DNA from 2 places in the Bacteroides helcogenes P 36-108 genome. Region 1 is predicted to be linked to the other one. Evidence: riboswitches for the same ligand, from Rfam matches in the RefSeq annotation. Region 1 holds a riboswitch; the other holds the start of a gene.

Evidence for each region. A riboswitch is a leader RNA that binds a small molecule or an ion and turns the genes downstream of it on or off. The one in region 1 is predicted to bind cobalamin.
Region 2: linked by a shared signal. The riboswitch ahead of BACHE_RS08745 (TonB-dependent receptor plug domain-containing protein) and the one ahead of accC (acetyl-CoA carboxylase biotin carboxylase subunit) in region 1 are both predicted to bind cobalamin.

What each region holds. Positions count from the first base shown of each region.
Region 1 is NC_014933.1:2,717,073-2,724,391, forward strand. It holds gene BACHE_RS11015 (sirohydrochlorin cobaltochelatase) at 1-689, opposite strand, end outside; gene BACHE_RS11020 (TonB-dependent receptor plug domain-containing protein) at 737-2,830, opposite strand; cobalamin riboswitch at 2,893-3,094, opposite strand; cobalamin riboswitch at 3,226-3,433, shown strand; gene accC (acetyl-CoA carboxylase biotin carboxylase subunit) at 3,613-5,124, shown strand; gene BACHE_RS11030 (acyl-CoA carboxylase biotin carboxyl carrier protein subunit) at 5,150-5,665, shown strand; gene BACHE_RS11035 (acyl-CoA carboxylase subunit beta) at 5,668-7,200, shown strand; gene BACHE_RS11040 (putative transporter) at 7,305-7,319, shown strand, end outside.
Region 2 is NC_014933.1:2,191,883-2,199,201, reverse strand. It holds gene BACHE_RS08755 (ABC transporter substrate-binding protein) at 1-419, opposite strand, end outside; gene BACHE_RS08750 (DUF5074 domain-containing protein) at 426-1,508, opposite strand; gene BACHE_RS08745 (TonB-dependent receptor plug domain-containing protein) at 1,522-3,519, opposite strand; cobalamin riboswitch at 3,584-3,786, opposite strand; partial or broken gene BACHE_RS18065 (sensor histidine kinase) at 3,829-4,518, opposite strand; gene BACHE_RS16645 (hypothetical protein) at 4,491-4,835, opposite strand; gene BACHE_RS08735 (Cof-type HAD-IIB family hydrolase) at 5,013-6,245, shown strand; partial or broken gene BACHE_RS08730 (AlbA family DNA-binding domain-containing protein) at 6,613-6,912, shown strand; gene BACHE_RS08725 (hypothetical protein) at 7,121-7,319, opposite strand, start outside.

The sequences.
Region 1 (7,319 bases):
TAGTTCGGATTCAGTTTCTGTAATTCTTCTTCCAACATGGTGTAGCGTGAATTTCCATTGCCATAATTCCAGCCTTCGGGATTACCATGCCCCATGAAAGTAACTATTTTGCCTTCAGTTACCTTGTTTTCATATACATCATTTAAAAGGCGTGCCACGGCTTTTACATCAGCTTCTGATTCCAGCAGTGGACCGGCAAGATAAACTTTCACATCACCGAATTCTGGGTGATCTCCACTGTTGTGAAAGTCTTTTACAACACTCTGTACACGTAGATATTCCTCACCCGGTATAACGTGAAGTGACTGTACGCAAACTGTTTTGTAGCCGGCAAGACCGATAGCTTCCAAGTAGAAAGAAGGAGCATAATAATTCCAGCCTTTGGCCGCACAACGTGTCATACAGATTTCGGATGTGAAAGAGAAATATACATCCATGTTGTTAAACTTTTCGGCGAATTGCTTCTTCATGCTTTTGAAAGTTTCTTGTGGTGCATCCCATGTACTGCCGAAAGTTACGAGCAACAAAGCTGTGTCATGTTGTTTGCCGGCTTTTACCTCAGCAGTGACAGCTTCCATTTTCCTGTCATGGTTAGACTGTGCTACATTGTCATCATCTGAGCAGGAAATTGCAGAGAAAGATGCTAAAACAGCAAAAACTGCCATCATCATAAATTTGAATTGTTTCATGTCATTAATCATTTTAAATGGTTTAATATAAAGTGAATTCTTAAGTATCAGGTCTGTTTCTTTTTCTGCCCGAATTGCAGTGTCAGTGAGGCGTAGAATGTACGTCCCGCTGTGGTTGTTCCGTAATGCAGGCCGTGATAGGTGGTTTCATAATAGTTGAACAGATTGTCTATGCCTACATTTACTTCAGCTTTCCAGTATTTGTTGAGGCTGAACTGCTGCCGGGTATTCAGCCTCCAAAGGTTGTACCCTTTACCGTCGCCATCATCCTGATAATATCGTTTACTCTGTATGCGTCCATGAATACCGAATCCGATACGATAGTCATGTCGTTTCCAGATATAAGTCCAGATCGCGCTTACTGTGGCACGATGATGTGCTGTACCGTCTATTACCACATGCTTCATTACTTCGTCTTTTTCATCATATTGGTTTGCTTTCGTATTCAGATAACTATATCCTCCGGCAATGGTTAACGATTGAATTGGAATCCATTTGGTATTGATATCAATGCCATAAGTACAGGCATTTTCCATATTCCGATATTGACGCACACGGGCCGGAGCGTATGTGACGACAAGGTCTCCCGGTGCTTGGGATATAGGAATGGTAATGAGGGTGATCATATTATCAAGCCAATTACAGTAACCTGTGATGTTGACATTAAAATGTTTATCGTTATATTCCGCACCACCGGAAATGTAACGGCTGTTTTGTGGCTTCAGATCTTTGTTTCCCAAATTCAGTATGACGAGGGACATCTGGCGAATATAACGATAGTGCAGTTCTTTTAAGGTGGGTGTTTTAAAACCTTCTGAATAGGTTGCACGCAGATTAAATTGTCCCAGTTTGTAGAGGGCGGAGATCTTGGGAGTCAGTCGTGTGCCGAAATTTTGGCTCACGGTTAGCCGTACGCCTGCAGTTATGTTCAGTTGATTGATTGGCGACCATTCATCTTGGGCATAGAATGAGGTAGTGCAGTCAGATACATCTTCTTCGTCTAATCTGCGTGGAGCGTCCAGCCAGTTTATTTCTGTATCGGTTCCTACGCTTAGGCGGTTGAAGTGGGGCAGATTGAACACTCCCTTCAATTGGATGAGCAGTCGCTTCTGATTACTTTGCAGCCCTTCATCACCGGGATAATATGGAAAACTGATTTCCTTGCCGTTTTCATCATATACTTTGTCCCAAGTATCTTGGGTGTAGGCATAATAATAAGCATGGCTGTCATAATGGAGATCCATTGTGACATTGTTGCTGTTTTTCAGTTTCAGTTTTCCGCCTGTCGAGGTGGAAACATTACGATAGAGGAAATCATAGGTTTTGTATTCGGGATGTCCACAAGGGCGATAGATACGTTTGCGATAGAAGCTTCCGTCTGCATAAATATAAAGTTTCTTGGTGGCTTGATAGTCGAAATGTTGTGACACTTCCCAATCTGTATATCGGTTTACGGTTTTGTTATTTGAATTTGTCACTGGTTTTTCAAAACGATTTGGATTTTCATAGGTAGTGTTCTGCCATCCGTCAGAATGCTTCAGTTGGAAACCTGTGCCTGAAGTCCATTTTCCGGATTTGAATTGCAGAGTGTTGGATTGGCGCACTTCACCGTAAGAACCGCTGCGGGTAGTGTTTTCTATCAACAGACTCTCTTGGTGTTTTTTGATGATAATGTTCACCACACCGGCTATGGCATCACTCCCATAGAGGGCTGATGAAGCTCCTTTCACGATTTCAATACGTTCTATGCGGTTTGGATCTATCAGTCCCAGATTATTTTGTCCACCTATGTCACCATGTATTTTTTTGCCGTTTATGAGCAGTAGCACATATCCGTTTCCTAATCCACCAAGTTGCATATTAGAGCCCATTTCACTTTGGTTGAAGTCGAATGCCGGACATAATCCGGTCAAAATATCTTCCAGAGAAGCGCCACCGTAGTTATCCAGCATTTTGCGATTAATAACTTCTGTCTGTACAGGGACATCTTTTAAATAATGTTCTGTACCGGTTCCGGTTACTACTACTTCCTGTAGCATGAGCGACAATTCTTTTTCGCTCTTATTCTCAATGATGCTTTGTGCCATAATGGGCTGCACAGCACATAGCAGCATTGTCCCAAGCCAATACTTGTGTTTCATCGTTTACCGATTTTCTTTGATAAATAATACGGTACGTCGCTTCTTGTCCTGAAAGCTACGTGCTTTGGTTATGGAAGTTGGTAGGTATTCTGGCTTTCCTCTGTCCGCACAGCCTTCCCATAAGGTTTCAGTTACAGTGGCTTTGTAGTTACAGACATTTATCTGAGAGGATTACAGCTGCAGGTACAGCTCCGGTTTTACACCGGATTCCCTTGCATCGGTAGGCAGGTATGCTTTCCGATTGCCAATTCCAGAAACAAAGATAACGACTTTTATACATTTTTCAATATTTACTCGGACTTAATTTTGTTTTTCTATGTCTTTTCATAAAATTGTCCGTATCTGAGTGAAGGAAAAATAAACAGCTATTTTTTTGTATTGCATGTTGTTTCCATTATCTTTGCCCCCGAATTGGTTCCGAATGAATGATTCTGTCATTCGGATTAAAAGGGAATCGGGTGCAAATCCCGGACAGTCCCGCTGCTGTGAAACTCTGCTAAAATCTTGGAAAAAACCTTTGCCACTGATAGTTTATTGTGTAATATCGGGAAGGCTTCAAGATTAGGAGTCAGTCAGAAGACCTGCCATTCATTAAAGGCTGCCTTTACTCGTGGGATTAGGAAGACAGTACGAAAGAATAAGTTAACATTAAAATCTAAGAGAGATGCCTATGCAAAAGGTATGTCCGGGTTGTGGTGCAGCAAATTGAATGTATGCACGATGATATATTGTTCTGTCAGCAATGACAGAATATACCTTTATATACTTTAAAGAAAAAAGAAATGATAAAGAAAGTATTGATAGCCAACAGGGGCGAAATTGCATTGCGCGTAATGCGCTCGTGCCGTGAAATGGGATTACTTGCAGTAGCGATCTTTTCTGATGCCGACCGCACCTCACACCATGTAATGTATGCCGATGAAGCTTATCCGATAGGAGGGGCAGCGGCAAAAGACAGTTATTTAAATATTGAGAAGGTTATTTCCATTGCCAAACATTGTAATGCCGATGCCATTCATCCGGGATATGGCTTTTTGTCCGAGAATGCCGAATTTGCCAGGAGATGCAAGGAAGAAGGCGTCATTTTCATTGGTCCCGCTGCTGAGACAATGGAGGCTATGGGTGATAAAATAGCAGCCCGCCAGCGTATGATAGCTGCAGGAGTACCTGTGGTTCCCGGAACGGAACAACCATTGAAGAGTGCCGAGGAGGCAATACGCATCTGTAACGATATCGGTTATCCGGTAATGTTGAAGGCCTCTATGGGAGGCGGTGGCAAAGGAATGCGTCTTATTCACCATGAGGATGAAGTGGTAGAGGCTTATAATACTGCCCGTTCGGAGTCTATGTCATCTTTCGGTGACGATACGGTTTATTTGGAAAAGTTTGTGGAAGAGCCCCATCATATTGAATTTCAGATTTTAGGTGATAATCATGGGAATGTGATCCATCTTTTCGATCGTGAATGTTCAGTGCAACGTCGTAACCAGAAGATTGTGGAAGAAAGCCCGTCACCTTTCCTCACTCCCGAACTTCGTAAGGAGATGGGAGAGAAAGCTGTTGCTGCCGCCAAGGCAGTAAATTATTTGGGTGCTGGCACGATTGAGTTCCTTGTGGATAAAAATAGGAATTTTTATTTTCTTGAAATGAACACCCGTTTGCAGGTGGAGCATCCCATTACGGAAGAAGTAGTCGGTGTAGATCTGGTGAAAGAACAGATTCGTATAGCCAATGATGAGCCTTTGCATCTCAGGCAGGGAGAATTATTTCAGCGCGGTCATGCCATAGAATGCCGTATTTGTGCAGAGGATACGGAAAACAACTTTATGCCTTCACCCGGCATTATTAGGCAACTGACGGAACCGAACGGCATCGGTGTGCGTATTGACAGCTATGTATATGAGGGCTATGAGATTCCTATCTACTATGACCCGATGATTGGTAAATTGATTGTATGGGCTACTACTCGCCAGTATGCTATTGAGCGTATGCGCCGTGTGTTGTATGAGTATAAGATAACAGGTCTGAAAACAAATTTGGGTTATCTGAAACGTATCATGTATGTACCCGATTTTGTGAAAGGTGAATATAACACTTTGTTCATAGAGAAAAATGCACGTATGCTGGTTCGTACCAATACGGCTAATGAGGAGCTGGAGAATGTTTCTATGATTGCGGCATACATGGATTATCTGGTAAATCTGGAAGAAAATGCCTCTGGACAACTTCCTGACGGACGTCCCATCAGTCGTTGGAGGGAGTTTGGATTGCAGAAGGGAGTACTGAGAATTTAATTAATGGAATATTTAGATTTTAAGAATGGAAATACATATTGGAGATCGGGTAGCTGATGTCACTTTGGTCAGTAAAGAGGGAAATAAAGTGCAGCTTACCATTGACGGAAAGCCGTACGACGTAGATATTGTAATGGCGGAAAATGGAAGTTGTTCCATTTTGCATGACGGGAATTCTTTTAATGCGGGACTGGTACGTGGAGAAGGAGGAAAGAACTATGATGTGAGTATGTTCAATCGCTCATATCATGTGGATATCATAGATACACAGGCCAAATATCTGCACACGAGAAAAGGGGTGGAGGAGAAACAAGGTGATAAAATAACAGCTCCTATGCCGGGTAAAGTCATCAGTATTCCCGTAAATGTGGGTGATCGGCTGACGGCAGGAGATATTGCCGTTGTGCTGGAAGCTATGAAAATGCAGAGTAACTATAAAGTGAATGCGGATTGCACAGTGAAGAACATATTGGTAAGCGAAGGCGATCCTGTGAATGCTAATCAAGTATTGGTAGAATTGGAACTTTTTAAAGAGGAATAACTATGAATAGAGAAGAAACATATAAACAGTTTGAAGAACTGGATAAATGTGCCTTACTGGGTGGAGGTGTGGACAAGATAGAGAAACAGCATGCTTCCGGTCATCTGACAGCTCGCGAGCGCATTGATTTATTGCTTGATAAAGGTACTTTCAATGAACTGGATAAGTTTGTGAACCATCGTTGCGGTAATTTCGGCATGGAGAAAAAACAGATTCCCGGTGACGGCATGGTAAGTGGTTACGGCAAGGTGGATGGACGTTTGGTGTTTGTGTACGCCTACGATTTTACAGCACATGGCGGTTCGTTGAGTGAAACCAATGCAGCTAAGATTGTAAAAGTTCAGCAGTTGGCTTTGAAGAATGGCGCTCCAGTTATTGCCCTTAATGATTCAGGCGGAGCGCGCATTCAGGAAGGGGTGAATAGCCTGGCGGGTTATGCGTCTATTTTTTACCAGAACACCATTGCTTCGGGAGTCATTCCGCAGATTTCTGCTATTTTGGGGCCATGTGCAGGAGGCGCATGTTACTCCCCGGCACTGACAGATTTCATTTTCATGGTGAAGGAACAAAGCCATATGTTCATTACCGGGCCTGATGTTGTAAAAACGGTAACTCATGAGGAGGTGGATAAAGAAGAATTGGGAGGCGCTTATACACATAGTAGTAAGAGTGGGGTAACTCACTTCATGTGCAATACGGAGGAAGAGACGATGATGAGTATCCGTGAATTACTGAGTTTCCTTCCTTCTAATAATATGGAAGACGCTCCTTTCAAGCCCTCTACGGATGATATACACCGTCAGGCAGAAGTCCTCCAGACTGTTATTCCGGAAGATCCCAACATACCTTATGATATTAAGGACATCATTGAACCCGTTTTAGACGATCAGTATTTTTTTGAAGTGATGCCTCACTTCGCTAAAAATGTAGTGATAGGATTCGGGCGTTTAAATGGCCGTTCGGTGGGGATTGTCGCTAATCAGCCTGCTTACCTGGCAGGAGTGCTCGACATTGATGCCTCAGACAAGGCGGCTCGTTTTATCCGTTTCTGTGATTGTTTCAATATCCCTTTAATAACTTTTGAGGACGTTCCTGGATTCTTGCCTGGTACGGTGCAAGAACATAATGGTATTATCCGTCATGGAGCGAAGATTGTATATGCCTATGCCGAAGCTACCGTACCCAAAATAACTTTGATTACCCGCAAGGCATACGGCGGTGCATACATCGTGATGTCCAGTAAACCTACCGGCGCCGACGTGAATCTGGCGTATCCGCAGGCAGAAATAGCCGTAATGGGGGCTGAGGGTGCTGTGAATATTCTTTATAGAAAAGCATCATCCGAAGAGAAAGAAGAGATTATCAAGGAGTATGAAAAGAAATTCTCCAATCCTTATCGAGCTGCCGAGCGTGGGCTTATTGATGAAGTGATTATGCCGCGAGACACCCGCTATAAGCTGGTTCAGGCATTGGAGATGGCTCATAACAAGAATCAGAGCAATCCACCGAAAAAGCACGGCAACATGCCTTTATAAATAGTTATTTTAATGTGTGAAATGCGTATCCCCGGAGAAGTGATTTCTGTGGGGATACTTTTTACTCGAATATTTGTCGAATCATAATATATACGTTTGAAACTATGGAACTATTGAGA
Region 2 (7,319 bases), 530 kb from region 1:
ATAGTGCCTTTGGCAACACCATCTTGCACGGCAGGCAGCTTGATGTACTTCAAATCGCAAACTCCGCCTATACTGCCGAAAGCACCAAGTTTATCCATCAATCCGCAATGTACGGACGAGTAGATGACTGATTTGGAAAGTGGAGTACGTACGACAGTACCTTCGGGAAGTTCTTCCGGTAAAGGGGTCTCTTTGGGTACTAATATATAAGTATGCAGAATCTTCAAGGTATCCCAGGGGTTGCGCAGAGTGGCAACGGTATAATCGGGATAAGCCACTAATGTCAGATTCTCGGCATAGCGCAAGGGAATGGTATCTCCTGTTTGGGAAGACGTACTCAAAGTTTGCCTATGAGAACAAGAAATACCTGTCAGCCACAAGGCCAACAGGTATATCAATGGACAAATGAATTTCTTCATCACAAATTATTGTTGCAAGAAACGAACACCGGCAACATAATAGCCAGCTTCCAAAGTCTTCTTTGAAACACCATTTTTATCAAATACATAAACAGATCCGGGAGCACCGGTATAATCGGGAGATGATATATAAATATCTCCATTACTCGGATCAACATTTATTTCTGCGGGATTCTGTATAGCGGATATGTTGACTGAAGATAGAGAAGTCTTCTCGCCAGTGTTCAAATCGTAAGTGAATATTGCTTGCTTGTCGGGTGTATAGTAATCTGCATAGATGCAATACATTTTATTATCATAGTAAGATATGAAACTGGCCTGGCAAATGTTTGTAACCTTATCCGTTGCCGAATCGATACATTGCAATGTTTGCAAAATACGGTTCTCAGCCGGAATATCCGGATTATCGTAAGTGCCACAAGACACAAAGTAAACCTTTCCACCCACAGTCAGTGACTGATTATAAGGATTCAGCAGCACCTCTATATCTTTGCTTTTTGTAAAAGTCACCAAATCGACTACAGCCACCTGACTGCCTTTACCATAATTGGAAATATTAATGTATAGTTTATTATTGGCAGATGTTAATGCCTCCGGATAGGGACCTACCACAACCGAGCCTTCCACAGCCAATGAAAGCGTGTCTAACTTGGACACTGTACCATCGTAAGAAGTAAAATACACCTTTCCACCGGTAGCTGTCATATAACGCGGTTTCATAGGTTGGGCCGATGCAGTAGTCAATGGAATCGTTTTGATAATCCTTCCTTTCAAGTCCAACACTTCCAGCTTGGAAGACGTAGTACATGTCACATACAGCTTCGAACCGTACACACACAAATCCTGAGTATCTCCTATCCCTTTTCCATTGGCAAGCCGATATAAGTCTTCACTCACCGCCCCCGTTTCATAGTCATAAAACTGAATGGAGCCATTATTGGCTCCCCACTTACCATTGTTCACAAAGTAAGCTCCAACACTCTTTACCTCAACCACTGCAGGTTGTTGAGGTTCATTGCTGTCATCACAAGCAGCAAACGTTCCTACCAGCACAGCCAATAGGCAAGCTTCGATTAAACTCTTTTTCATCTTTTCTTATTATTTAAAATTGATAATTAATAGTTGCTTTATAGTTACGTCCAGACATTGGATAAAAGCGGACGATTTCATAATTTTTATTACCCAAATTAAGAGCATCCAACTGGATACGCAGTTTCTGGTTATCTTTCAACATAATCTGCTTAGAGAGAGAAATTCCATGATCCACGTACGAATCAATCCTATTATCATTGCTATTATAAGTACTGCTATATCTTCTTGAAGAATACAGTATATTATATGAAACGTTCAGCCAGGGAGTAACCAGCGTACAATTTCCTGACCCTGAATGTTTCGGTGTATAGGCAATCTGATTTCTCCAAACTTTAGAATTACGATCTGTAATGTCTTCTGCCTGCATAAAATTATACGATACAGACAAGTTGGCTTTCCACTTTTCCGCCAAGTTCAAGTCCGAGGTCAGATTAACATCCATACCCACTGTTTCAACTTTACCTACATTCATCATTCTCCAGACAAACATGGTGGGAACCGCCACTATCTTGTCTTTTACAGTTCCATAATATCCATCGATGCTGAAACCTACATATTCTATCAGAGAAGACAAAGAACGGTTCCATGTGATTCCGGCATTCCATTGCTTCGTGGATTCGGGCCGTAAATTGGCATTACCAATCAACAGATAATACAAATCATTGAATGTCGGCACACGAAATATATCCTTATATGAAAACCGGAAACGCAAGTTCCCATCCCAAGGTTTCCACGACAAACTGGCGGCAGGCGACAAACGCCTAAAGCCATCCGAAGCCTCACCTGTCTTTACTCTTTCCGTAATGTAAGTATTCAGCAGGGAGGCGGTTATTACCACATTAGGTAAGGCATAATGGGCGGCCAATGACGTCAGATAACTGAACCGCTGGGGATACTGGCAATTTCTCAGAGTAGTGGACAAGTCATTATAGCTGAAATCTTGCGCTAATGAAAAAGAGAGATTGCGTATGGGGCTTGTCCATAAGGTTGCAGTCAGATATGTTTCCGTCTGGCGAAAACGGTCATCTGTAATACCGGACGCTTCATTATTGTAGTCTTTGTTCCAAGTATAATTAAACTTCCCACCCACTTTCAGCTTCCAATGATCAGAGAAACGGTTTTCATAGGCTGCTTGCGCAAAATAATTACGATCATATAACCGTTCCGCAGCATAAATATTGTCATAAACCACACCACCGGGAAGCCCTCGTTCCGAATCAAACAAATAAAGTTTCACGCTCAGATCCTGCTTAGCATTTAAACTCAGATAAGAGTTTAGTTCTGCACGCCAAGAACTTATATCGCTATTGTTGCGTTTTTCATTAATCAAAGCCGTGCCGTTCCATAATTTAAAAGGATAATTTCCATCGGCTCTCAGATAATCAACGTATGCAGACAGACTGAGCTTTCCGTTTAGACGCTGCGCATAAAGCAAAGAAGGATTGACCAATCCAAAGGAACCCGCTTTTAAATTAGTCGTCAGTTGACGTGATTTTTCGGATAGTCCGGGACGGAGTGTCTCAATATTCAAAGTACCTGCAGAAGCAAACGTTTTGGCAGATTGATATATATCATCAGATTGACCGATCGTCAAATAGAGCAAAGAAACATTGTCCAAAGAGAAACGGGATATATCAACTTGACCGGACTGACAATCGCTTATTGCCACACCGTCATAATTCACTCCCGTATGCTGTGCACCAAGACTACGCACAGAAATAGTTTTTAAGCCGCCAATCCCTCCATAATCTTTTACGCTGACTCCCGTAAAGTGCTTCACTGCTTCTGCAACTCCTTGTACACCTATTCTCTCCATCTGTTCCCTTCTCATAATCTGGATTGGAGCAGCAGTTGTCATATTGGAAATTATTTTTGGGGCACGCACAATTACTTCATCAATAGAATGTACTCTATTCGTAACTGTATCCGGAACAGCATCTTGAGCAGTAAGACAAAAGATATTCATACTACATAAGAATATGCAAGTATTCAATATTCTATATTTCATACCACAAAATACCTGTGACTATTTTAAACTATCTTACACACTGCCCGCTTTCCTCGAACGGACAATTTTTTGACTGTGTTTTGCAGGTCTTCTGACTTACTCCGGACTTTCCGCCTTCCCACCGTATAAATATCGGCAGTGGCACAGGTAGTTGGCAAATCCTTCAATATGAGTTCACAGCAGCGGGACTGTCCGGGACTTGCACCCGATTCCCTTTTCATCCTTTCCCCGAATGGAGAACACGGAACAAAACACTGGCAAATATAGGAATAATATCTAAAACAAAAATATCTTAAGCTCTGATCTCCATTATTTTTTGAATACAATTGCAGCCTTTGTGGGGATCCATGCCCAAAAGCAGGAGCCATGTCCTTCCTCTGAGGTGAAATTTATCCTTCCATCACAAACCTCAATGATGGTCTTACAGATGGAAAGTCCAAGTCCCGTGCCCTGCACAAACGGATTCAGCTTCTCAAAACGCCAGAAAACGAGATACTGTTTGTCAGTAGGAATACCTGCCCCGGCATCTTTCACATAAATGCGAATGCCGTCTCCATCCCATATATATTCCATTTTGATATACCCCTTTTGCGTGTGCTTAATGGAATTGGTCACAAAATTGGTAAGAATCTGTGCTATGCGTGACCAGTCAAGATAAATCCAGCAACTGCTGTATGGATTTTGTATGATGAACCGCACTTCCGGGCTCTACAAACGTTGCTGCAATGATACTCCTAAATAATCGAAATAACCGGCCATATCAAAATATTCGCGATGAAATGACATCGCTCCCGACTCTATGCGCGAAAGGTCAAGAATATCATTAATCAGATTCAATAGCAACTCATTGTTCGTATTGATAATCTATATTTCCTGCAGATCCTCCGTAGTTTGAAATAAACCGGAAAAACCGACAATAGCATTAAGCGGAGTACGGATTTCATGGCTCATATTAGCCAAAAACACAGATTTCATTTTGTCTGACTGTAAAGCTCGTTCTGTCTCATGCTCCAACCGATGCTGCGTGAGAATAAGGTCTGGATGTCACGCAGCAGCCCGGAGTAAGCCGTAATCTTTCCCGAATTGTTCCGTAGTGGCATTCCATTGACCATCACATATTGTGCTTCTTGGCTGCCATCTTCCAAAATAGAGAGTAACTCCCATTCCTCTGAAAAATTTTCTTCTTCTCCTGCGGACAAACGGTCAAAGGATTTATTCACACTGCCATACTTTAATGGCGGAATCCGCTTCTTCAAAAATTCATCCCTCGTCATCCGTTCTTTCAAGGCTGTGTCACTGTAATCCAATGTTATCATTTGTGTGACTATGTCATAGTCCCAAACTAAGATATTACTTTGAGAAAGCACGTAGCGCATTTTTTCGGCATACTCATTCTATATGAAAAAAATAACTCTCGCAAATAATAAACCTGATATTGCCATTTATGCTGTCATTTTTCTAACTTTGTGGCATAAACTCCAAAAATAATTGCCATGAAATATAAATTGTTAGTCCTTGACGTGGACGGAACACTACTCAACAACGCAAGGGAAGTCAGCAAACGGACATTAACCGCCATACTGAAAGTTCAACAAATGGGAGTACGCATAGTGTTGGCATCCGGTCGGCCCACATACGGATTAATCTCATTGGCCAAAACTCTTGAATTAGGCAACTACGGAGGGTTCATCATCTCCTATAACGGTTGTCAAATTATAAAAGCCCAAAACGGAGAAATCCTGTTCGAACGACGAATCAATCCTGAAATGCTGCCTTATCTGGAAATGAAAGCCCGAAAAAACGGCTGCGCCATATTCACTTATCACGATGACGAACTTATAGCGGACAATCCGGCAAATGAATATATACAAAATGAAGCGCAACTGAATAGCTTAAAAATAATCAAAGAAGAAGAGTTCTCTACCGCAATAGATTTCGCCCCTTGCAAATGCATGTTGGTAAGTGACGACAAGAAGGTACTGGCCAGTTTGGAAGAACATTGGAGAAAACGTCTGAACGGTACTCTGGATGTTTTTCGTTCTGAGCCTTATTTTCTGGAAGTAGTTCCTTGTGGAATTGATAAAGCAAACACTTTGGGAGTCTTATTGGAACATCTGAGCGTAAAACGCGAAGAAGTGATTGCCGTCGGAGATGGTGTATGCGACGTGACGATGCTCCAATTAGCGGGGTTAGGTGTAGCAATGGGACATGCCCAAAATTCAGTAAAGATCTGTGCTGACTATGTGACAACTTCCAACGAAGAAGACGGTGTCGCCCAAGCCATAGAAAAAATAATTCTGGCAGAAGTCCATGCGGGAGAAATTCCTCTTGATCTGCTGAACGAACAAGCGCGCCATGCATTGATGGGAAATTTGGGAATCCAATATACCTACGCTTCGGAGGAACGCATAGAAGCAACCATGCCCGTAGATGAACGTACCCGCCAGCCATTTGGTATCCTACATGGCGGCGCCACCCTCGCATTGGCGGAAACCGTCGCCGGACTGGGCTCCATGATTATCTGCCGTCCAGATGAGATTGTTGTAGGGATGCAAGTCAGCGGCAATCATATATCCTCTGCACATGAGGGGGATACAGTACGTGCTGTGGGAACCATTGTACACAAGGGACGCTCATCTCATGTATGGAATGTAGATGTATTTACATCAACCAATAAGTTAGTATCTTCTATACGGGTGGTGAACAGTGTCATAAAAAAAGGATAAGAAAGAAACCATTAATAAAAAAGAGGTTTCATCAGCTATACCGTTATAAAAAAAACGTTGCAGGCAATTGTGTCTGCAACGTTTTTTTATTACAATAGTTAGAAACTTACTTCACTTCCTCAAAATCAACGTGATATATCTATCAGCGACTTGCGTACACGTGTTGCAAATATAACACAAATCTGAAAATAAGCATCTATAAGCAACCACAGCTCTTGTTCACAAAAGTACGATTTTTATTCATAAATAACGAGATGTAAACGCATAAAAATCAAAAGAAAGCGATGTTTTTAACAGATTCTTCGGTTTTATCCTTACCTTTGTGTATGACATTGGGGTGTTACACCCAAACAACAATAAGGAAACTATGCAAATACATAACAATACATTGATAGCGGAATGCTCAGCTTACGATTTCAAGGAAATGCTGGAGCGTAAGAAAGTGAAGTCGTGGCTTAAATCCGTGTCGGCTTTTGCCAATACGGACGGTGGCAGTTTGTTTTATGGAGTGAATGATGACGGTGTAATTGTAGGTTTGGAGAATCCACAAGCCGATGCTGATTTTATCAGTGAAATGATAAAGGCAAGACTTGACCCTGTTCCGGAAGTTCAACTTATTCCGATAGAACACGAAGGGCATACTTTGCTTGAAATGAAAGTAAAGGCAGATCTTTGAAGATGGTGGCTGCAAACTCTGCGATACCCCATGACATGAGGACGGGCATAGGGGTAAACTGCTCTTTAATGGTCTGTGCTATTTGCATTACATACTCTTTTTCCATAACTGTGCTATTTTTAAGATGATTATTGTTTTTTTATTCGAACCATTCCGGGTTGTCCTTTTTCAGTTCGGCAACCAATTCTACGTCTTTAAGTCATAAGTTTGCCATATCGGTAAAGAAGAAAACCTCGTTGTAGATTCTTTCGGCTTCCTTGCTTGCGAAGCCTTCGTTTTCATCGTTGAAACTACCGGGCTGAAGGGCATCGAGCAAGGTAGTCGAGCCGATAAGGAGTTCTTCGCCCTCGTTGGATTCCACCACACGGCAAGGATAGTTATTGCCGCCAAATTGTACT